Regions from separate parts of the Bacillus sp. 9.4 genome, predicted to be linked through region 1. Evidence: predicted binding sites of a transcription regulator. Region 1 holds the regulator's gene; each other region holds the start of a gene.

Region 1 (7,261 bases):
GCTTTTCTCGGGAAGGAAAAGGAAGCAGCTGATGTTCATGGGCTTGTCCCGGATTACTTGCGGCTGGCAGAAGCTGAAGCGAAATGGATTGAAAGTCAAAAGTAGGGTGATAGGATGAAAACAAAAGCAGCGGTCAGAAATATGCGGCTTGAAGATATAGATCACGTATACGAAATCGAAGCATCCTCCTTTACGTCTCCTTGGACGAAGGATTCGTTTTATCATGAGCTGCTGGAAAATCCGTATGCTCATTATCTCGTGATTGAAAAGGACGGCCATCTTGCTGGGTATTGCGGGATTTGGATTGTGATGGACGATGCCCAAATTACAAATATAGCGATAAAACCAGAGTATCGCGGCCAGTCTTTAGGAGAAACGCTTTTTCGCTCAGCTGTTGAACTGTGCAAAGAAAAAGACGCAAGGCGGCTTTCGCTTGAAGTGAGGGTTTCGAATCATCCTGCTCAAGGCTTATATAAGAAATTCGGGATGCAGCCCGGCGGAATAAGAAAGAACTATTATACTGATAACGGGGAAGATGCGTTAATTATGTGGGTGACGATAAATGAGTGAGCAAAAAGACATGTACGTATTAGGAATTGAAACAAGCTGTGATGAGACTGCTGCAGCTATTGTGAAAAACGGGAAAGAGATCATTTCAAACGTAGTAGCCTCTCAAATTGAAAGCCATAAGCGCTTCGGAGGCGTTGTTCCGGAAATTGCTTCAAGACATCATGTTGAACAAATCACTTTGGTTATAGAAGAGGCGTTTCGCAAAGCTGGCATGACGTATAGTGATATTGATGCGATTGCAGTAACAGAAGGTCCGGGACTGGTGGGAGCGCTTCTTATCGGAGTGAATGCCGCTAAAGCATTGAGCTTTGCATATAACATTCCGTTAGTAGGCGTTCATCATATAGCCGGTCATATATACGCGAACCGTCTTGTAGAAGACATCGTGTTCCCGGCACTGGCATTGGTCGTTTCAGGAGGCCATACAGAACTGGTTTATATGAAGGAACATGGATCATTTGAAGTCATTGGGGAAACCCTTGATGATGCGGCAGGAGAAGCCTACGACAAAGTGGCGCGGACGATGGGATTGCCATATCCGGGTGGACCGCAAATTGACAAGCTAGCTGAAAAAGGGAATGACAATATTCCGCTTCCTCGCGCATGGCTTGAAGAAGGCTCTTACAACTTCAGCTTTAGCGGATTGAAGTCTGCGGTGATCAATACGCTTCATAATGCATCCCAAAAAGGGCAAGAGATTGCTCCGGAAGATTTGTCTGCCAGTTTCCAAAATAGTGTGATCGATGTCTTGGTAACCAAAACGGCGCGCGCGGCAAAGGAATTTGATGTCAAACAGGTCCTTTTAGCCGGAGGAGTAGCTGCAAACAGAGGCCTCAGAGCTGCATTAGAAAAGGAATTTGCCCAGCATGAAGGGATTACGCTTGTCATTCCTCCATTAGCTTTATGCACGGATAATGCTGCGATGATTGCTGCTGCTGGTACAATTGCTTTTGAAAAAGGAATTCGCGGTGCATATGATATGAATGGCCAGCCCGGCCTTGAATTGACTTCTTATCAAAGTCTCACGAGATAATAGCGTGAGACTTTTTATCTGTTTGTTATTAACAGACAATTCACAATTTATCCACATATCTGTGAGTAATTATAGAGATATTGATGGATAAAGGGCTGAGGTCACTGTTAATAAAGTGGATAAATTCAGAATATTTTGTGGATAGTGTGTATAAAGCGCTTACTTTGTTTATTTATTAGGGGATGTTCTGTGGATAAAAAGCACCTCTAAAAAGAGGTGCTTGACTTTTTTAATCTTCTTCTGTGGATAGTTCTTCCCATTCGGACAAAAGAGATTCCAGCTCCTGATTAAGCTTCTCATTGTCTGCATGGATAGCTTGTACTTTTTCATGATCCTGATAGACTTCAGGGTCACATAGCAATTCATCATTGCGGCTAATGTTCTCTTCAATGGTTTGAACAGTGGTTTCAATTTCTTCAATCCGACGGAGTCGTTGGCGCTCTTTCTTTTTCCATTCTTTTTCTTCCTCGTAGGAACGTTTGGAGTCAGACTTCACTGTAGCTGGCGTTTTATCAGTTTCCTCTTGCTGATTCATTTTCTCCAATTCAAGCTGCTCTGTTTTTTTCTCTGTATAATAATCGTAATCTCCCAGATACTCCTCTATATGGCTTGAAGAAAGCTCCAATACTCTTGTGGCGATTCTGTTAATAAAATATCTGTCATGTGAGACAAATAACAGTGTGCCTGGATAATCAATCAGCGCGTTTTCGAGAACTTCTTTGCTGTCTAAATCCAGATGGTTCGTCGGTTCATCAAGGATGAGAAAGTTGGCTTTTTGAAGCATCAGCTTAGCTAGAGCCAATCTTGCTTTTTCGCCTCCGCTCAGTGAATGAACTGGTTTCAGCACATCATCTCCGGAGAATAAGAAATTTCCGAGACACGTTCTGATTTCTTTTTCTGGGAGCCCGGGGTACTCGTCCCACAGCTCATCAAGGACACGTTTAGAGGAAGTCAACTCAGCCTGTTCCTGATCATAATAGCCGACACTGACATTTGAGCCGTATGAGATCGTTCCTTGATCTGGTTTTAGGGTGTCTATCAATGTTTTCAGTAATGTCGATTTACCAATTCCGTTAGGGCCGACAAGCGCTGCGCTTTCTCCTCTTGTGAGCATGAATGACACTTCTGTTAAAAGCGGCGGCTGGTTTTTATAGCTGATTGTGAGATCCTGAACACGAAGGACTTCATTTCCGCTCTGTTTTGTAATATCAAAATGAAAGTTTGCAGATTTTTCATCGCCAAGCGGTTTTGACATGACTTCCATTCGCTCAAGCTGCTTTCTGCGGCTTTGCGCCCTTTTGGTGGTAGAGGCTCTCGCCAGATTTCGGTCTACGAAGTCCTGCAGCTTTGCAATCTCGTCCTGCTGCTTTTCATACATTTTAAGATCTTTTTCATACTGCGCGGCTTTTTGGTCGAGATAAGCGCTGTAGTTGCCGTGATACTTTTTGCTTTCTGCTCTTGATACCTCGTACACCTGGTTTACTACTTTGTCCAAAAAGTAGCGGTCATGCGAAACGATGAGGATGGCGCCTGAATAGCCTTGTAAATAATGCTCAAGCCAGGTAAGCGTATCAATATCCAGATGGTTTGTCGGCTCATCGAGAATGAGCAAATCAGGCTGTGTTAACAGAAGCTTACCTAAAGCCAGTCTTGTTTTCTGGCCTCCGCTGAGGCTTTGAACCTGTGTAGAATCGTCAAAATGGCTGAAGCCGAGACCATGCAGCACAGATCTTACATCCGCTTCATATTGATAGCCGCCTTTATCTTTGAATTCCTGCTGAAGGCGGTCGTAGGTTTTCATGATGCTTTCTAATTCACCCGGGTCAGCTGCCGCCATTTTTTCTTCCATAGCCCGCATTTCCTTTTCCATTGCTTTTAAGTGGTCAAAAACAGTCAGCAGCTCTTCTTTTATGGTAAGCTTAGAATCCAAGCCAGTATGCTGGGCGAGATATCCCATTGTAATATCTTTCGGTTTAATAATTTCGCCCTTTTCATACGAAAGCTGGCCTGCGATAATTTTAAGGAGCGTGGATTTTCCGGCGCCATTTCTTCCTACAATGGCGATGCGATCACGATTTCTGACTTCCAGCTTTATATTGTTTAAAATAGTATCAGCACCAAATGATTTGGACAGCTGATTAACTTGTAAGATCATCATATTATTTCACCTCTGCTATAATAAGTTAAGTGTAGCTTATGAACCAGAAGTCAGCAAACAATACATTGGCCATATAAGACATAGAGAAGAAAATAGTGTATGATCTGTTTAAGGAGCGTTTTAATATGAATGGATTTTCTCATTTTAATGAACAGGGCAGAGCCCAGATGGTGGATATTAGCGAAAAATCTTCGACTGTCCGTACTGCGGCGGCTGTTTCAAGCGTACACATGAAGAATGAAGTGTACGAGAAAATACAAAGTCACGATATCGGCAAAGGAGATGTACTGGCTGTCGCACAGGTGGCAGGCATTATGGCCGCAAAGCAAACGTCGAATATCATTCCGATGTGCCATCCGCTTTCATTGAGCGGGGTAGATATATCGTTTGACTGGAAAATAAAAGAAGCAGAAGTTATACTTCATATAAAAGCACAGGTCAAAACGAAAGGGAGTACAGGTGTGGAAATGGAAGCGCTCACTTCTGCATCGGTGTGCGCTCTTACCGTTTACGATATGTGCAAGGCCCTTGATAAGGGAATGGTCATCGGCCCTACTTTCTTGCTGGAGAAGACAGGCGGGAAAAACGGTGACTTTAAAAGAGAACTATCCGAGTATAATTTGGAGGACCAAAAATGAATAAGGATCAATCAAAAATTCCGCAGGCGACGGCGAAACGGCTGCCGCTTTACTATCGCTTTTTAAAGAATCTGCATGCGTCAGGAAAACAGCGTGTATCATCCGCTGAACTCAGTGATGCCGTAAAGGTTGATTCTGCCACGATTCGGAGGGATTTTTCCTATTTTGGAGCTCTTGGCAAAAAAGGATACGGATATAATGTGGATTATTTGCTGTCTTTTTTCCGAAAAACGCTTGATCAGGATGAAATGACAGACGTCATCTTGATTGGTGTCGGGAACTTGGGAACGGCATTTCTTCACTATAATTTCACAAAAAATAATAACACAAAAATTTCTATGGCTTTTGATATAAATGAGAGTAAAATAGGAACTGAGGTAGGCGGCGTGCCCGTCTATAACCTTGATGACCTTGAACAACACGTAAAAGATGAATCAGTTGCCATTCTTACAGTGCCTGCAGTTGCCGCTCAATCCATTACAGACAGATTGGTCGCATTAGGAATCAAGGGAATCCTTAATTTTACGCCGGCCCGTTTGAATGTGCCGGAACACATTCGAATTCATCATATAGATTTAGCAGTTGAGCTTCAGTCACTGGTTTATTTTTTGAAGCATTATTCAGTTTTAGAGGAAATCGAATAGAGGGAAAGGAGGAGCCCAAATATGCCGATCGGTCCTGGAAGCCTTGCTGTTATCGCAATCGTTGCTCTGATTATCTTCGGTCCCAAAAAGCTGCCTGAATTGGGGAAAGCAGCGGGAGACACACTTCGTGAATTCAAAAACGCTACTAAAGGATTAACGAGTGATGAAGAGGAAAAAAAGAAAGAAGATCAGTAAGTTAGGATGACACGAATGAAAGTGAATCAAATGTCGCTGCTGGAGCATATTGCTGAGCTTCGAAAACGGTTGCTGATTGTAGCGCTGGCGTTTGTCGTTTTCTTTATTGCTGGATTTTTTTTAGCAAAGCCGATTATTGTGTATCTGCAAGAAACAGATGAAGCGAAGCAGCTTACGCTTAACGCGTTTAACCTGACAGACCCGCTTTATGTGTTTATGCAATTTGCGTTTATCATTGGCATAGTCTTGACCTCGCCGGTTATTCTTTATCAGCTTTGGGCTTTTGTGAGCCCGGGCCTCTATGAGAAAGAGCGCAAAGTAACGCTCAGCTACATTCCGATCTCTATTTTGCTGTTTTTAGCGGGCTTATCTTTTTCATATTATATTTTATTTCCTTTTGTTGTTGATTTTATGAAGCGGATTTCTCAGGACTTGAATGTCAATCAGGTGATCGGAATTAATGAATATTTTCATTTTCTTCTGCAGCTGACGATTCCGTTTGGACTGCTGTTCCAAATGCCGGTCATCCTCATGTTTTTGACCAGGCTCGGAATTGTGACACCGATGTTCTTGGCGAAAATCAGAAAGTATGCGTATTTTACGCTGCTGGTGATCGCAGCCCTGATTACACCGCCTGAGCTTCTGTCCCATATGATGGTCACAGTCCCGCTTTTGATTTTATATGAAATCAGTATCCTTATATCGAAGGCCGCTTATCGGAAAGCACAGAAAAGCAGTTCAGCCGATCAGGACGTGTCTTCCGGACAATAATAAAAAATCCATTTCTCATGAGAGAAATGGATTCAGCGTGTTGACAAACCCCCGCATTTGTTGTCAAGCCTGTGCGTTGGTGCTCACGAATGAAAACATTCGCTCCGCTCCAATGCTCGCCTTTCCTAGACTTCAAGGGTTTTCAATCACGCTGAAAATGACAAAATCCTAAAACGAAAGCCGTTTTAGGATTTAATTTGAATCCATTTCTCATTCAGAAATGGATTTTCTTTATTTTTGGTTCTTTTTGATTTTAAATGAAAAGGCGAACATCTTAAAAGAAATGCTGATGTTGTAAGCGGCGAACACCATCAGCAGGATGGAGTAAAATGACCACATGCTGCCTGGCGAGCTTGCGGCAAGATAAGTAAAGATGCACCCTACGGCAAAGTAGATCATTCCCCAAACTACCGGGTTTCTCATAAAAATAATCCTCCAATAATCAATTGCATTTGTGTGCTCTGCTGTTCAAGGTAATTCCGAACAGGCTCAAGCTGCATGATGACGACGAATGTATTCATCATTAAATGGGCGAAAATCGGCACCCATATCCGTTTTGTTCTGGCATATAAAAAGGCAAAGGTAAAGCCCATTGCTGTATATAGAAGAAGATGCTTCAAATCAGCGTGAACAATACCGAAAATAACCGAGCTGATCAGTCCTGCAAAAAAGAAATTCGTTTTTTCGTACAGCGCGCCGAAAATGATTTTTCTGAAGATGATTTCTTCTAATATAGGCCCGACGATGGAAGAAACGATAATCATGAGCGGGACTGCCTGAATGACATCCAGAATCGCTTGTGTATTTTCTGATTCTCTTCCGATGCCAAAAACATAATATTCAATAGAGCCTGCTATTCCTTGAGAGAAAAGGGCAATGAAAAAACCGGCTATCGCCCAAAGGATAGAAAGTCCGATTGAGTCCTTCTGTCCGTTTCGCAGCGTTTCTTTCGGAACGGTTCTCAGAATGAGCAGAACAACAACGAGACAGGCGATAAAGCTGATAACGGACCATAATCCTTGTGCATGCAGCATATTTTCATCTGTAGGCTGTCCTCCGGCATAACCGAATTTAAATAACAAGGGAATCGCGATTAATGCGGAAAACTGCATGATGATATATGTCAAAATAATAAACCAATACTGTTTTCTCAAATGGTATGTACTCCTTTGTTAAGTGGGTTTCGTTCATCTACAGCTATTGTAACATAATCGGTACGGGGGTGAAAAAGCTAACGGAAAAGGGAGCGGAA
Region 2 (7,261 bases), on a different contig from region 1:
TGGAAAAACACACGTATTTGTTTCGAGAAGGAATGGATGCAGAAGAGCTTTATCTGATTCAATCAGGACTCATTGAAATCGGCAAGCTGACATCTGACGGAAAAGACCTGACGCTTAGAATCTGCCAAAAGCATGATATCGTCGGAGAATTAACACTTTTCACTGAAGAACCGAGGTATATGCTCAGTGCAAAAGTGCTAGAGGATGGCGAGGTGCTCGTCATTAATAAAAATAAGCTGGAAAAAGAATTAATCCAAAATGGCGCTTTGACATTTGAGTTCATGAAATGGATGAGCACGCACCTCCGGAAGATTCAGTCCAAAATCAGGGATCTGCTTCTTCATGGCAAAAAGGGGGCGCTCTATTCCACTCTTATCCGTTTATCAAACAGCTACGGAGTGGAGCGAAGCGACGGCATTCTGATTAACATTGTCCTGACAAATCAGGATTTGGCAAAGTTTTGCGCGGCTGCACGGGAAAGCATCAACCGTATGCTGGGAGATCTCCGCAAAAAAGGGGTTATTTCGATAGACGAATCCGGAAAAATTATTTTGCACAAGCGGGACTATTTACGATGTGAGATTGAGTGTGAAAATTGCCCGCTGGAGATTTGCAATATTGACTGAAAAAACAAGGACAGTGGTGTCCTTGTTTTTTTACCTTGTGATAAACAGGCACATGACGGCAAGAAAGAAGCAGGCATTCACGATTTCCAGAATGCCAATCGTTTTTACGGGCCAATCCCTTCCATGAAAAAACCATGCCCGCAAGCTGCTCGGGATAAAAGCGAGAAACGCCCATCCTGCTCCGAAAAGAGCGGATAAAAAGGGGAGCAGCAGGTGATATCCCCATGACCAGTATGCAAATGCCCTGTTTTTTCTCTCGCGGATCACCGATTTCACATAAAAGGAACTCCCGATAAAAAATAAAGCAGACTGCAAGAAAATAAACCAAGCCCAGCCGTCAAGGGTTCCCATCCCCAGCCAGCAGCTCGCAAACCCGCCCGAACAAAAGAACAAGACACCTGCAACATCATTCAATAAGGCTCGTTCGTTTTTTCTGCGGGCAAAATACATATGTATGAGAAACAGCGGCAGTAAAGAAACGCCCACCCAGATGAGAGGCGGCTTATGAAAGACCGAGATCATCAAAAAGCAGCAGGCGGGAAAACCGTAATAACACATCCACTTTTGATATGGTTTGCTTTGTTTCTTTTTTAAGGCAAGCGTAACGGGATAAACCGCTAAGTATAGGAAAAGCCAACCAAGGAAGAGCGGAATATGCCAAATAACGGGGCCTCCCTTGACCATGCCGAGTAAAAATGGGATCAGCAGCATCGCCCACGCCCCGTGCTGCTTCGGAATCAGCGCCTTCATCGAAATCCTCCTTTTTTCTTTCATTATAAATGCATTCACCCTCCTGATAAGTGACATTCATCATACAGGCTGTGAAATACATCACTGCTGTACAGGCTCAGTCGAGCTACACTAAAGCTATCCTTAGCACAGGAGGTTTTCCTATGAATCAGTGTGACTATTTATTATTTCTGAAACAACTTCCTATGTTTAATGAAGTGCCTCTATCCATTGTCGAAACCTTGCTGAAAAACGGCACGTTTATCCGCGGTTCATGTGATCAGTCTCCATCTTTTCTTCATTCTCAATCTGTTTATATTGTATTAAAAGGCAGTGTCCGTTTTATGGACACAAGGCTCCCTGAAGGGTCGAAAACCGTTGCGCTGTGGGAAAAAGGCGATGTGTTTCCGATTGATGAAAAAGGCGGGCTTTATTTATCGCCCTTTATCTCAGTCAATGCCACTTCAGACATTCTGATTCTCAACATCCCATATTACATATTTAAGAAAATGATGTCTTATCATCCGCAGCTGCAAATGAACTTTTTGGTTATGCTTCAGCAAAATGTTTTTTGTTCCTATCAATTATTTTTGCGGTATCTGCATACATCACAGGATGAAAACGCCGAGCCCGGTTCTTAAATAGAGCCGGTTTTTTTTGATCTTTGAATGAAAGGCGGCTAATGACCCAAGCGTCCTGCCTGAACGCAGCCTTCCTCACATCTTGTGAAAATCCTTCCTTCTCCTTTGTGTGAACATTTTGTGAAAAAAGCAGAGTGTGTGACATAGTTCACAAGGAAACGCGCTGTCTCTGTTTATAGTGAACTTAGCATCACCTGACTCGGAAGGAGTGAACTCTCATGAAGAAAAAGAAAATGAGTCCGTTGTTTAGGAGATTGAATTATTTCTCTCCTATCGAACACCATTCAAATAAACATAGCCAAACTACCCGCGAGGATCGCGATTGGGAGAATGTATACAGAAACAGATGGCAGTACGACAAAGTCGTTCGCTCCACCCACGGCGTCAACTGTACAGGGTCTTGCAGCTGGAATATTTATGTGAAAAACGGAATTGTCACGTGGGAAGGGCAAAATTTGAATTATCCATCAACAGGCCCGGATATGCCTGATTTTGAACCGAGAGGCTGCCCGCGGGGGGCCAGTTTTTCATGGTATATCTACAGCCCGCTCCGTGTGAAATATCCATACGTGCGCGGTGTGCTGATCAATTTGTGGCGGGAGGCATTGCAGACGCATCAAAATCCATTGGAAGCCTGGAAATCGATCGTCGAAAACCCTGAAAAAGCGAAGTCCTATAAACAGGCGAGAGGGAAAGGCGGTTTTGTGCGCGCTGAATGGCCGGAGGTGCTGAAGCTGATTTCAGCCTCTCTGCTGTATACAGTGATGAAATACGGGCCTGACCGAAACGTCGGTTTTTCTCCGATTCCGGCCATGTCCATGATCAGCCACGCATCAGGCTCCCGGTTTATGTCGTTAATCGGAGGCCCTATGCTCAGTTTTTATGACTGGTATGCGGATCTTCCTCCAGCATCCCCGCAAATTTGGGGTGACCAGACGGACGTTCCGGAAAGCAGTGATTGGTACAATTCCGGCTATATTATCACATGGGGCTCCAACGTTCCGTTAACGAGAACGCCTGACGCGCATTTTTTGGCGGAGGCCCGCTATAAAGGCGCTAAGGTCATTTCGATCAGTCCAGATTTTGCGGAATCCTCAAAGTTCGCGGATGACTGGCTGAGTATTCGCCAAGGGACTGACGGGGCGCTTGCGATGGCGATGGGTCACGTTATTCTGCAGGAATTTTACGTGAACCAAGAAACTGAACGTTTTATTGAGTACGCGAATCAATACACTGATTTTCCATTTCTCGTCACTCTGTCAAAAGAAAATGGCGTATACACAGCGGGACGGTTTCTGCATGCGAAGGACATCGGGCGGAAGACAAAGCATGATCAGTGGAAGCCTGCGGTTTGGGATGAACAGACAAGTTCATTTGCCATACCCCAAGGGACAATGGGCTCGCGCTGGGACGGGCAGCAGAAATGGAACCTGCACATGATTGATGAAGAAACCGGGGAACCGATTGAACCCCGTCTCTCTGTGCTGGGAATAGAGGACGAAATCGGCACGGTGCGCATCCCGTATTTTTCAAATGACGGAAACAAAGTGCTCGAGCGGGATCTTCCTATTAAAAAAATGAACCTGAACGGTGAAGAAACGTACATCACGACCGTGTTTGACTTGATACTGGCTAACTACGGCGTGAACCGGGGCATCGGCGAACGATCGGCTGTCTCCTATGATGACCCTGAGCCGTTTACGCCTGCCTGGCAGGAACAAATGACAGGAATCAAAAAAGAAGCTGTCGTTAAGATTGCCAGAGAGTTTGCCCAAAATGCGATCGATACAGACGGCCGGTCCATGATTATCGTAGGGGCCGGCATTAACCACTGGTTCAACTCCGACACGATCTACCGAGCGGTGTTAAATCTTGTTTTACTTGTAGGCGCCCAAGGCGTAAACGGCGGAGGCTGGGCCCATTACGTGGGGCAGGAAAAGCTCCGACCTGCTGAAGGGTGGCAGACGATTGCAACTGCAAAGGACTGGGAGGGCGTGCCCAAGCTGCAAAACGGCACCTCATTTTTCTACTTTGCGACAGATCAGTGGCGTTATGAGGACCAGCCGATCAGTGATTTGGCATCGCCGATTGCTGCGTCATCCCGCTACAAGCACCACGCTGATTACAATGTGCTGGCCGCGCGGCTAGGGTGGCTTCCGTCTTACCCGACTTTCAATCAAAATGGCATCGATCTGTATAAAGAAGCTGAAAAAGCAGGGGCAGCAACACCTGAAGACGTAGGTGCGTACGTGGCCTCACAGCTCCAAGAGAAAAAACTGAAATTCGCGATTGAAGATCCTGACAATGAAGTGAATTTCCCAAGGAATCTCTTTGTATGGCGGGCAAATCTGATCTCAAGCTCAGGAAAAGGGCATGAATATTTTCTCAAGCATTTGCTGGGGACAACGAACGGTTTAATGAATGACGACTGCGACAGCATCCGCCCAGAAGAAATCAAATGGCGGGAGCAGGCGCCGGAAGGAAAGCTCGACTTATTAATCAATCTTGATTTTCGAATGGCGGGTACGGCGCTGTATTCCGATATCGTGCTGCCGGCGGCGACATGGTATGAAAAACACGATCTCAGCAGCACAGATATGCATCCGTTCATTCATCCATTTGCTCCGGCGATCTCAGCTCCGTGGGAATCGAAGTCAGACTGGGATATTTTCAAGGCGCTGTCAAAAGCCGTTTCCGATCTGGCAGAAGAAGTCAATATGGAGCCGGTGAAAGAAGTGGTTGCGACGCCGCTCCTCCACGACACCATGCAGGAATTGGCCCAGCCATTCGGCAAAATCAATGACTGGAGCAAGGGCGAATGTGAAGCCATTCCGGGAAAAACGATGCCGAACATCCAAGTCGTTGAACGGGATTACAAACACATTTTTCATAAAATGACCGCACTCGGTCCTAACGCTGCTTTAAAGCCGAGCGGAACAAAAGGGATGAGCTGGTCAATAGCCGATGAATATGAATCACTCAAAAAGAGACTGGGAGAAATCACCTCAGACAGCGTGGCAAAGGGATGTCCAAATATAAGTGAAGCAAAGCAGGCGGCAGAAGCGGTTTTAACCCTATCATCCACTTCGAATGGAAAGGTCGCCGTAAAAGCATGGGAATCACTTGAAAACATCACAAACCTGAAGCTGAAAGACCTGGCGGAAGAGCGCGAGGAAGAATGCTTTACGTTCGAACAAATTACAGCCCAGCCGAAAACGGTTATCACGTCTCCGGCATTTACCGGCTCTGAAAAAGGAGGCCGCAGGTATTCGCCGTTTACGACGAATGTTGAAAAATTAATCCCGTGGCGGACACTGACAGGCAGACAATCCTATTATGTCGATCATGAACTGATGATGGAATTCGGTGAAACGATGGCGACATTTAAACCGATCCTCCAGCACCGCCCGTTTCTAAGCAAGCGGCCTGATCAAGAGGGAAAAGAAATCGTCCTTAATTATTTGACGCCGCATAACAAATGGTCCGTCCACAGCATGTATTTTGATTCCCTGCCGATGCTGACGCTGTTCCGCGGCGGGCCGACCGTATGGATGAATAAAGATGATGCAGAGGATACGGATATCAAAGACAACGATTGGATTGAATGCTTCAACCGAAATGGCGTAGTCGTCGCGAGAGCCGTTTTGTCTCATCGGATTCCTAAAGGAATGGCGTTTATGCACCATGCCCAGGACCGCCACATCAACGTGCCCGGCACGAAACTGACAAATAACCGCGGAGGCACCCATAACAGCCCGACAAGGATTCACGTCAAGCCGACACAGATGATCGGGGGCTACGCCCAGCTCAGCTACGGCTTTAACTATTACGGCCCAACGGGGAATCAGCGCGACCTGAATGTCGTCATCCGCAAGCTGAAGGAGGTCGATTGGCTTGAAGATTAAAGCGCAAATCGGTATGGTCATGAACTTGGATAAATGCATCGGCTGCCACACGTGCAGCGTCACTTGCAAAAACACGTGGACAAACCGTTCCGGTGCGGAATATATGTACTTCAATAATGTAGAAACAAAGCCGGGCATCGGCTACCCGAAGCAATGGGAGGACCAGGACAAATATAAAGGCGGCTGGACATTGAAAAAAGGAAAGCTCGAGCTGAAATCGGGCTCGAAAACCAATCGGCTTGCAGGCCTTTTCTATAATCCGAATCAGCCGTCGATTGATGATTACTATGAGCCCTGGAACTATGATTATGAAACATTAACGAACAGCCCGCAGAAAAAACACCAGCCAGTAGCACGCCCGAAATCGTCCTTGACGGGGGATTTCATGAATATCGAATGGGGACCGAACTGGGAGGATGATCTCGCGGGCGGCCACATAACGGGACTTGAAGATCCCAACGTACAAAAGATGGAGGAATCGATCAAAACAGAATTCGATGAGGTCTTTATGATGTATTTGCCCCGTATTTGCGAGCACTGCATCAACCCGGCGTGCGTCTCATCCTGTCCATCCGGCGCCATGTACAAACGCGAGGAGGACGGCATTGTGCTTGTGGATCAAAACGCATGCCGTTCATGGAGATATTGCGTCTCATCCTGTCCTTATAAAAAAGTCTATTTTAACTGGCAAACGAACAAAGCGGAAAAATGCACACTCTGCTTTCCGCGTTTGGAGGCGGGACTGCCGACCATCTGCTCTGAGACGTGTGTTGGCAGAATCCGCTACCTCGGCGTCATGCTTTACGATGCGGACAAAGTGGAGGAAGCGGCATCTGTTGAAAATGAAAAGGATCTCTACCATTCCCAATTGGACGTTTTTCTTGATCCAAATGATCCTGAGGTTGCCAAACTGGCAAAAGAACAAGGCATTCCGGCTGAATGGATAGAGGCTGCGCAGCAATCGCCGATCTATAAAATGATCATTGACTGGAAGATTGCGCTGCCGCTTCATCCTGAGTACCGCACGCTGCCAATGGTGTGGTACATTCCGCCGCTCAGTCCGATTATGAATCTCTTTGAAGGAAAAGGCAGCCGGCAATCCGCGGAAGATATTTTTCCGGCTATCGACCAAATGAGAATACCGATAGACTATTTGGCGCAGCTGTTAACGGCCGGTGATACGGATCATATTCGGTCAACGTTAAAGAAAATGTCTGTCATGCGCCAGTATATGAGAGCGATCCAGACGAATAAATCAATCGACCCGGAACTGATCTCCAGTGTCGGCTTAACAGAACAGCAAATTGAAGATATGTATCGGCTGCTTGCGATTGCCAAATATGATGACCGCTTTGTGATA
Region 3 (7,261 bases), on a different contig from region 1:
TTGTTTCCGCCGGAAAAACGCGGAAAAATGTCCGGCATGTTCGGTGCTGTATTTGGATTATCCAGTGTTCTTGGTCCGCTCTTAGGCGCGATCATTACAGATTCGATCAGCTGGCACTGGGTGTTTTACATCAATGTGCCGATCGGCGCATTGTCATTGTTTTTCATTATTCGCTACTACAAAGAATCTCTGGAGCACAGAAAGCAGAAAATAGACTGGGGCGGCGCGATTACCTTAGTCGTATCCATTGTATGCCTGATGTTCGCCCTTGAGCTTGGCGGCAAAACATACGATTGGAATTCCATTCAGATCATCGGGCTGTTTATTGTATTCGCCGTTTTCTTCATTGCCTTTTTTATTGTGGAGAGAAAAGCAGAAGAGCCTATTATTTCTTTCTGGATGTTTAAGAACCGCTTGTTTGCCACAGCACAGATTCTCGCTTTCCTGTATGGCGGAACATTTATTATTTTAGCGGTATTTATTCCGATTTTCGTTCAGGCGGTCTACGGCAGCTCGGCGACAAGCGCGGGCTTCATTCTGACGCCGATGATGATTGGATCAGTCATCGGAAGCATGATCGGCGGGATCTTCCAAACGAAGGCAAGCTTCCGCAATTTGATGCTGATATCTGTTATAGCTTTCTTTATCGGCATGCTGCTTCTTTCCAATATGACGCCTGACACAGCACGGGTATGGCTGACAGTCTTTATGATGATTTCAGGCTTTGGTGTAGGCTTTAACTTCTCCCTGCTGCCGGCGGCATCGATGAATGATCTTGAACCTCGCTTTCGGGGAACGGCAAACTCTACAAATTCATTTTTGCGATCATTTGGCATGACCTTAGGCGTCACCATTTTCGGAACGGTGCAAACAAACGTATTCACGAACAAGCTGAGCGACGCCTTCAGCGGTATGAAAGGCTCAGCGGGATCAGGTGCTGCGCAAAATATTGGCGACCCGCAAGAGATATTCCAAGCGGGAACACGTTCCCAGATTCCTGATGCGATCCTGAATCGCATTATTGACGCGATGTCATCAAGTATTACGTATGTCTTTTTGCTCGCTTTGATTCCAATTGTCCTCGCGGCGGTTACCATTTTATTTATGGGGAAAGCCAGAGTGAAAACAACAGCCGAAATGACAAAGAAAGCAAATTAACATAAAAAAAGCAGTACATGCTGGGCATGTACTGCTTTTTTATATTACACTCCTAATCTTGCAAGAATAAACGTCCATATACAAATGATCAATAACAGAATCAGGCTGTACACCACTGTCCTTTTAAACAGTTTAGATTCCTTGCCTGTTTGGCCGACCGCTGCGGCAGCGATGGCGATAGATTGAGGAGAAACAAGTTTCGCCATGACACCGCCCGCCGTATTTGCGGCTAACAGCAAGTCTGAACCCGCACCGATCTGCGCTCCGGTGACAACCTGCAAATGACCGAACAAAGCGTTATTGCTGACAACAGAACCAGTAATGAACACGCCAATCCAGCCAAGAACAGGACTGACAAACGGGAACAGGTCTCCTGTTTTCGCCAATGCTAATCCAATTGAAGAGCTGAGCCCTGCGAAGTTGGCCAGATTGGCAAACCCCATCACGAAGCAGATCGTCATAATCGGCACCCACAGCTCTTTTCCTGTCTCCTTCAGGGAAGCAAAGGCATCCCGGGAGGAGAACTTTTTGCTGAACAGCCCTGTCACGATGACCGCCGCTAAAATCGCTGTACCAGTCGCTGACAGCAGATCAACTTTAAAGACTGCATCTAACGGCATGGCAGATGGCGCAATCGGCGGCATTTTCATAATTTGCTGATGCAGAAAAGGCATTTTGAACAGGAGCGTTGATTGATATAACAGCCCGCCTTCTTGGAAAAGCGCTTTGAAGGCAGGAAGGCTCCAAATGGTGATCGCCGCAGTTAAAATGTAGAAAGGAGACCACGCTTTCGCAATGTCAGCGGCACGGTATGCTTTTTTCTCACCAGCATCGCCGGCCCCTTCCTCGCGGTAAATCTCTTTCGGCTGCCATTTGCGGAGGAAGAGGGCAAGCCCGCCCATGCTGAATAAGGCAGCCAAAATGTTTGCTAATTCCGGCCCGAGCACCGCCATTGTCAGTGTCTGAACCGCTGTATACCCACCGCTCACAACCAGAAGAGCGGGCCATGTCTGTTTGATTCCTTTCATTCGGTCTAATAAGAATACAAGCAGGAATGGTATTAAAAATGAGATCATCGGCAGTGTCCACATTAATGTCCGAGACAGCTCAAGAGCAGACAAATCACCAATCTGCGCCCCTGTGATGACAGGAATCCCGATCGCCCCAAAGGCTCCGGAGGCGGCGTTTGCAATCAAGCAGAGCGCTGCCGCTTTTAACGGTTTAAAACCAAGTTCGACGAGCAGCGCCGCGCTAATCGCAATCGGAACACCAAAACCGGCAGCGCCTTCTAAAAACGCGTTAAAACAAAAACCAATTAATAATAGCTGTAATCGTTGGTCAGGCGAAATGCCGGCAATGCTGGACCGAATAATGGTAAATTTCCCGGTTTTCACTGCGATTTTATACAGCCACACCGCCATCAGGACGATGTAGCCAATGGGCCACAGCCCGCTCCCGATTCCTAACAAAACAGAAGAAATCGCTTTTTCAACCGGCATATGAAATGCCCAAACGGAGACGAAGAAACTGACGGCTAGGGTAAGAAATGCCGCAAGAATGCCTTTCATTTTCAAAACAGTTAAAGCCAAAAGAAAAAAGAGAATCGGAGTGAGCGCCACAAGTGCGCTCACATACTCGTTTCCAAACGGATCATACAACTGCTCCCACATTGACAATCAGCCCTTTACTCTAAAGTTGCGGTTAGTTGACTTTTTGTTCTGCAAAATGAGGTTTTAAAATGTTTTTAAGGACGCCGGCGCTGTGAAGGAACTGTTCTTTTTCTTTCTCGTTTAAGTTCAGCTCAGTGATACCTGCGATCCCTCCGCGATTCACGACAGCCGGCACACCGATGTACACGTCATCTGCACCGTATTGCCCGTCCAAATATGTGCTGACAGTTAATATGCTGTTTTCATTATGAAGAATGGCTTTTGTAATGCGAGCAAGACTCATCGCAACCCCATAATAAGTCGCGCCTTTTTTCTCAATGATATGGTAAGCTGCGTTTTTCACATCATCTACAATTTGGTCCAGCTCCTCTTGTTTGTAAGCATCGTTTTTCTCAACGAGTTCACTGACCGGCACACCGCCGACATTCGCGTGGCTCCAAACAGGAAGCTCTGTGTCGCCGTGCTCTCCGATAATATGCGCGTGCACGTTTTGAGGCGCTGCGCCAAAGTATTCGCTCAGCATGAAACGGAATCTCGCAGAATCTAGTGTTGTGCCGCTTCCGATCACCCGCTCTTTTGGCAGGCCGCTGAATTTCCATGTTGCGTAAGTCAGGATATCAACCGGATTTGTCGCGATTAAGAAAATGCCGTCAAATCCGCTCGCCATGACTTCACTGACGATGCCTTTGAAAATCTTCAAGTTCTTTTCTACTAATTCAAGGCGTGTCTCACCAGGTTTTTGGTTTGCTCCGGCGCAAATGCAGACAATATCAGCATCCTTGCAGTCTTCATATGTTCCGTAAGATGTTTTGACCGGTTGTGGCGCAAACGCCTTTCCGTGGTTTAAATCCATCACATCGCCCATTGCTTTTTCTTTATTTACATCAATGACCACAAGCTCATCTGTGATCCCTTGGTTAATTAACGCAAATGCATAACTGCTTCCAACAAAACCCGCTCCGATTAAAGCTACTTTATTTACATGTTTGTTCATCATTAATCATCCTTCCAGGGTATGTTTCTCTTTGATGTCTTTTTATTTGTGAAATATTTCACATTTATATTGTGCAACACTTCACAAACTTTTGCAAGGGAAAAGTTTTGTCTGATTTATGAACAAAAAAGAAACCATCATTGATGGTTTCTTTCGGTAAGTCCCGTCTAGCATTGCCCTCAATGAGGAAGAGAACCGCTTAAGCCCGAGTCATTATATAAGCCATTTTGCACGTAATCAAAGCCAGGCTGATTCTGACCGGGCACTTGGACACTGCCATTATTAAAAATCACTTTGGCGTTGGTTGTATCCGTGTCCGCAGGCAGCGTCAGCGTGTAAATTCCATCTGCATTTTTAGTCATTGGTTTTCCAGGCCAAGATCCGGTCAATTCAATTGCCCGGCCCCCATCATGTTTATAGATATAAGCATTTACCTGGCTCCAATGATTCGGATTTTGATAGCCGATGGTTTTGGCCGAAGCTGGATCTCTTTTAACAAAGCTGTATTCCTCGGCCCTCGTTACACCATCACTGTTCGTTCCTTTTAACATGATGGTGTATGTTTTGCCAAATGGATCTCCTTTTCCGATTGTGAATTGATCTCCATCCTTAAACGCTGTCTCTGGTCCATTATTGATTTGATAAACGGCTTTTGTTGTATTCGCATCTGCACGCAGGGTAATCGTCAGTTGATCATTGAAAGAATGTGTTACACCTGTTTTGTAATTCTCAAGGAAAACATGAGGCGCTTTTGCAATATCATCAGGATAAAGCACAGCCACAGATCTGGCATTGATCGTGCCTGTCAGTTTACCATCATTCACTTGAAATGAACCCGCCCCAGCTTTATTATCATACCTGCCATTAGGCAATTTTGTTGGCGTATTGATAGAAACAGAGGAAGAACCTGCATTTGCCAGCACAACGCCATGTGAGCCGCGCTGATTCATAAATATCTGGTTGTTTCCATTCGGGTTCGAGAGTTCCTCAGGCTGTCCAGCCATCACATTGTGAAATCTATTGACCGCAGTGATAGCCTGATCTTCAAATAAAGCACTCCCGCGATCGCCTATTTGGCTTTTCCCCGGGAATCTCACACCATTTCCGCCTCCCTCAGGTCTGGAAAAGAAAAGAGGCGTACTGCCTGAACGAGAAGCTATCACCGCCCAGCCTAAACGGATATCATCATCGCTCATCCATGTCGACTCTTCATCATCATTGGCATACGTATCATGCGACTCTACCCATGTCACTAGCTTGTCCGCAGACACATCAGATGCATAGTGGGAGATATTCGACACGCCCAGATTACGATTCTTTAAAGCGGACCTTATGGAATGCCCATAGTTAGACGCTGTCACATTCATATAATTCGCATATGCAGCATCTCTGGAGGCACTATCCTGCAGGATTTCTCCGTATTGGAACTCTGCAGCTGTATTTGTGATATTCGGCCAAAATTGACTGCCGTAACTCCCATCATCCGGAAGCTCTATATGTTTGGCGGCATCAAAACGAAAACCGTCTGCTCCATCATTCAATGCTCTTTCTAAGAACCGTTTCAGATAGGACTGTACTTGTGTATTTTGTGTATTCCAGTCATACAGCCCGAGCAATGAATTCTGCGTGACATCCCATCGATCAGACCAGTTTTTAATTTGTGTGTTTCCATGTGTCCAGTTTGGAATACTCTTAACCTCATTGGAAATCGCGGCATAATCACTGGTGGTATGATTGATGACCGCGTCAACAATGACCTTTATGCCATATTCTTCAGCGGCTGCACACATTTCTTTAAATTCTTGTTCAGTACCTAAGTAACGGTTGCCAATTTGGTACGATGTCGGCTGATAGAGCCAGTACCAGTTCGACATGCTTTTATCTCCTTGATTCCCTTCCTTTACTTGGTTAATCGGAGATGTCTGAATGGCTGTATATCCTGCATCATGAATATCCTTCATATTATGTTTTAACGTATTGAACGACCAATTCCATGCATGAAGAATGGTTCCGCTTTTGATCGACGGTGCTGTCAGCTCATTCGATTTGTTCGCCGTTTCAGCACTCGCAGCCGCCGGTCCTGCCAGAACCAAATGAAACAGCAATAAAAATCCAGCGAATAACGGCAGTAAAGAGGTTTTGAATCGTTTTGCAAACATTCTTGACACTCCTTATTTGATTTTTTGAAGACTTACTTCGGAGTCAAAAATCCCTCTTACTTCATTCTTCCGCTTCCTCCTTTCAAACCGATGTGAAGACTGGAGAATTTTGTCAACGCTTACATTTTAAATTATCACAATCACTCTATCAAAACAACTTGGCAGAGTGAATACAAATCAATGTTCCTATAAAAAAAGCTGCCCGAAACTATGAACGCTTCCCTCGCTTTCCAAACAAAAAAAAGAAACCATCTATTTTTCAAGATGATTTCTTTTTTATTTCTTCTTTTACCGCTCTTCTGTAAGCCAGCTTCACAATCACATACCGAAGCAGAAACAGAACGCCGCCGCAGACGATAAAAAGAAGAATCATTTTCAGCCAAGCGAAGAATGTATGGGGAATCCCCCTGTCGTACATCGTAAGCACCACTACCGCAAAGGCGACAGCAATTGATTCTATTCGCTGCTGCTTCACCCGTTTTTGCAGTTCTTCTTTGGTGTCTATTCTCGGCATGAGCATTCCGGATGCCGCAGCCCTGATGCAGTAATATAAGATAATGATGAACAAAAACACAAGGCTTGCAGCCCATTCTTTAAACGGAAATGCAAACATAATCCCGCGGATGATCACATCAAGCAGCGCAAATGCTCCCGCTATCATCCCAATCTCCGACCAGATTTTTTGTTCTTTTTCTTTTACTCTCTTATTTTTCCCATTCACGCCTGAAAGTCTATTACGCAGATTATTCATGACCTTCCTCCCGCACTTTTACGAATGGCTTATGGCTTACATGTTACAATAACAGCCTGCGCTTCTGCAATGAATAACTCAAAAGCCCGCCGTACAAGCCGGCGGGCAGCAATCGTTAAAACGGCCCCCAATTGATCATGACGCCGATCACGATAAAGACAAGCCCGATCAAGAACCAAATCAGAGCAAGCGGCACCATAAACCGCAGCCACTTGACATACGGAATACCGCTGGCGGCAAGCACCGCCATGAGAACGCCGGATGTCGGATTCACACAGTTGACGACCCCTTCTCCAAGCATAACTGCCTCCACCGCAACCTGTCTCGTGATTCCCATCAAATCAGCGAGCGGCGCCAGGATTGGAATAAATACAACGGCTTCGCCAGACCCTGAAGAGATGAGAAAATGAAGCAGCGCACTGGCGATATACATGCCGATTGCCCCGGCAATCGGGCTGAATCCGTCCAAAAGTGAAGCCAAAGCATTGACGACAGTATCGAGGAGCTTTCCATTTTCAAGGATAACGGA

What was found. The regulator Rex, encoded in region 1, represses fermentation and respiration genes when NADH is low (regulators of the CRP and FNR family bind a similar motif). The targets are predictions, from matches to a motif close to TTGTGAAATATTTCACAA.
Region 2: the regulator Rex is predicted to act here: its motif matches at 2,133-2,150, upstream of ACZ07B_RS15645 (nitrate reductase subunit alpha).
Region 3: the regulator Rex is predicted to act here: its motif matches at 3,869-3,886, upstream of ACZ07B_RS18420 (L-lactate dehydrogenase).

What each region holds. Positions count from the first base shown of each region.
Region 1 covers NZ_JBVFMU010000012.1:2,290-9,550, forward strand. The annotation lists gene tsaB (tRNA (adenosine(37)-N6)-threonylcarbamoyltransferase complex dimerization subunit type 1 TsaB) at 1-105, shown strand, start outside; gene rimI (ribosomal protein S18-alanine N-acetyltransferase) at 115-570, shown strand; gene tsaD (tRNA (adenosine(37)-N6)-threonylcarbamoyltransferase complex transferase subunit TsaD) at 563-1,603, shown strand; gene ACZ07B_RS22100 (ABC-F family ATP-binding cassette domain-containing protein) at 1,833-3,761, opposite strand; gene moaC (cyclic pyranopterin monophosphate synthase MoaC) at 3,887-4,399, shown strand; gene ACZ07B_RS22110 (redox-sensing transcriptional repressor Rex) at 4,396-5,043, shown strand; gene tatAY (sec-independent protein translocase protein TatAY) at 5,065-5,238, shown strand; gene tatC (twin-arginine translocase subunit TatC) at 5,245-6,009, shown strand; gene ACZ07B_RS22125 (YdiK family protein) at 6,241-6,432, opposite strand; gene ACZ07B_RS22130 (CPBP family intramembrane glutamic endopeptidase) at 6,429-7,163, opposite strand.
Region 2 covers NZ_JBVFMU010000003.1:712,950-720,210, reverse strand. The annotation lists gene fnr (fumarate/nitrate reduction transcriptional regulator Fnr) at 1-626, shown strand, start outside; gene ACZ07B_RS15655 (YwiC-like family protein) at 657-1,376, opposite strand; gene arfM (Crp/Fnr family transcriptional regulator ArfM) at 1,520-1,996, shown strand; gene ACZ07B_RS15645 (nitrate reductase subunit alpha) at 2,215-5,901, shown strand; gene narH (nitrate reductase subunit beta) at 5,891-7,261, shown strand, end outside.
Region 3 covers NZ_JBVFMU010000005.1:139,371-146,631, reverse strand. The annotation lists gene bmr3 (multidrug efflux MFS transporter Bmr3) at 1-1,158, shown strand, start outside; gene ACZ07B_RS18425 (L-lactate permease) at 1,203-2,828, opposite strand; gene ACZ07B_RS18420 (L-lactate dehydrogenase) at 2,860-3,825, opposite strand; gene amyE (alpha-amylase) at 4,002-5,981, opposite strand; partial or broken gene ACZ07B_RS18410 (DUF6773 family protein) at 6,190-6,732, opposite strand; gene ACZ07B_RS18405 (YfcC family protein) at 6,848-7,261, opposite strand, start outside.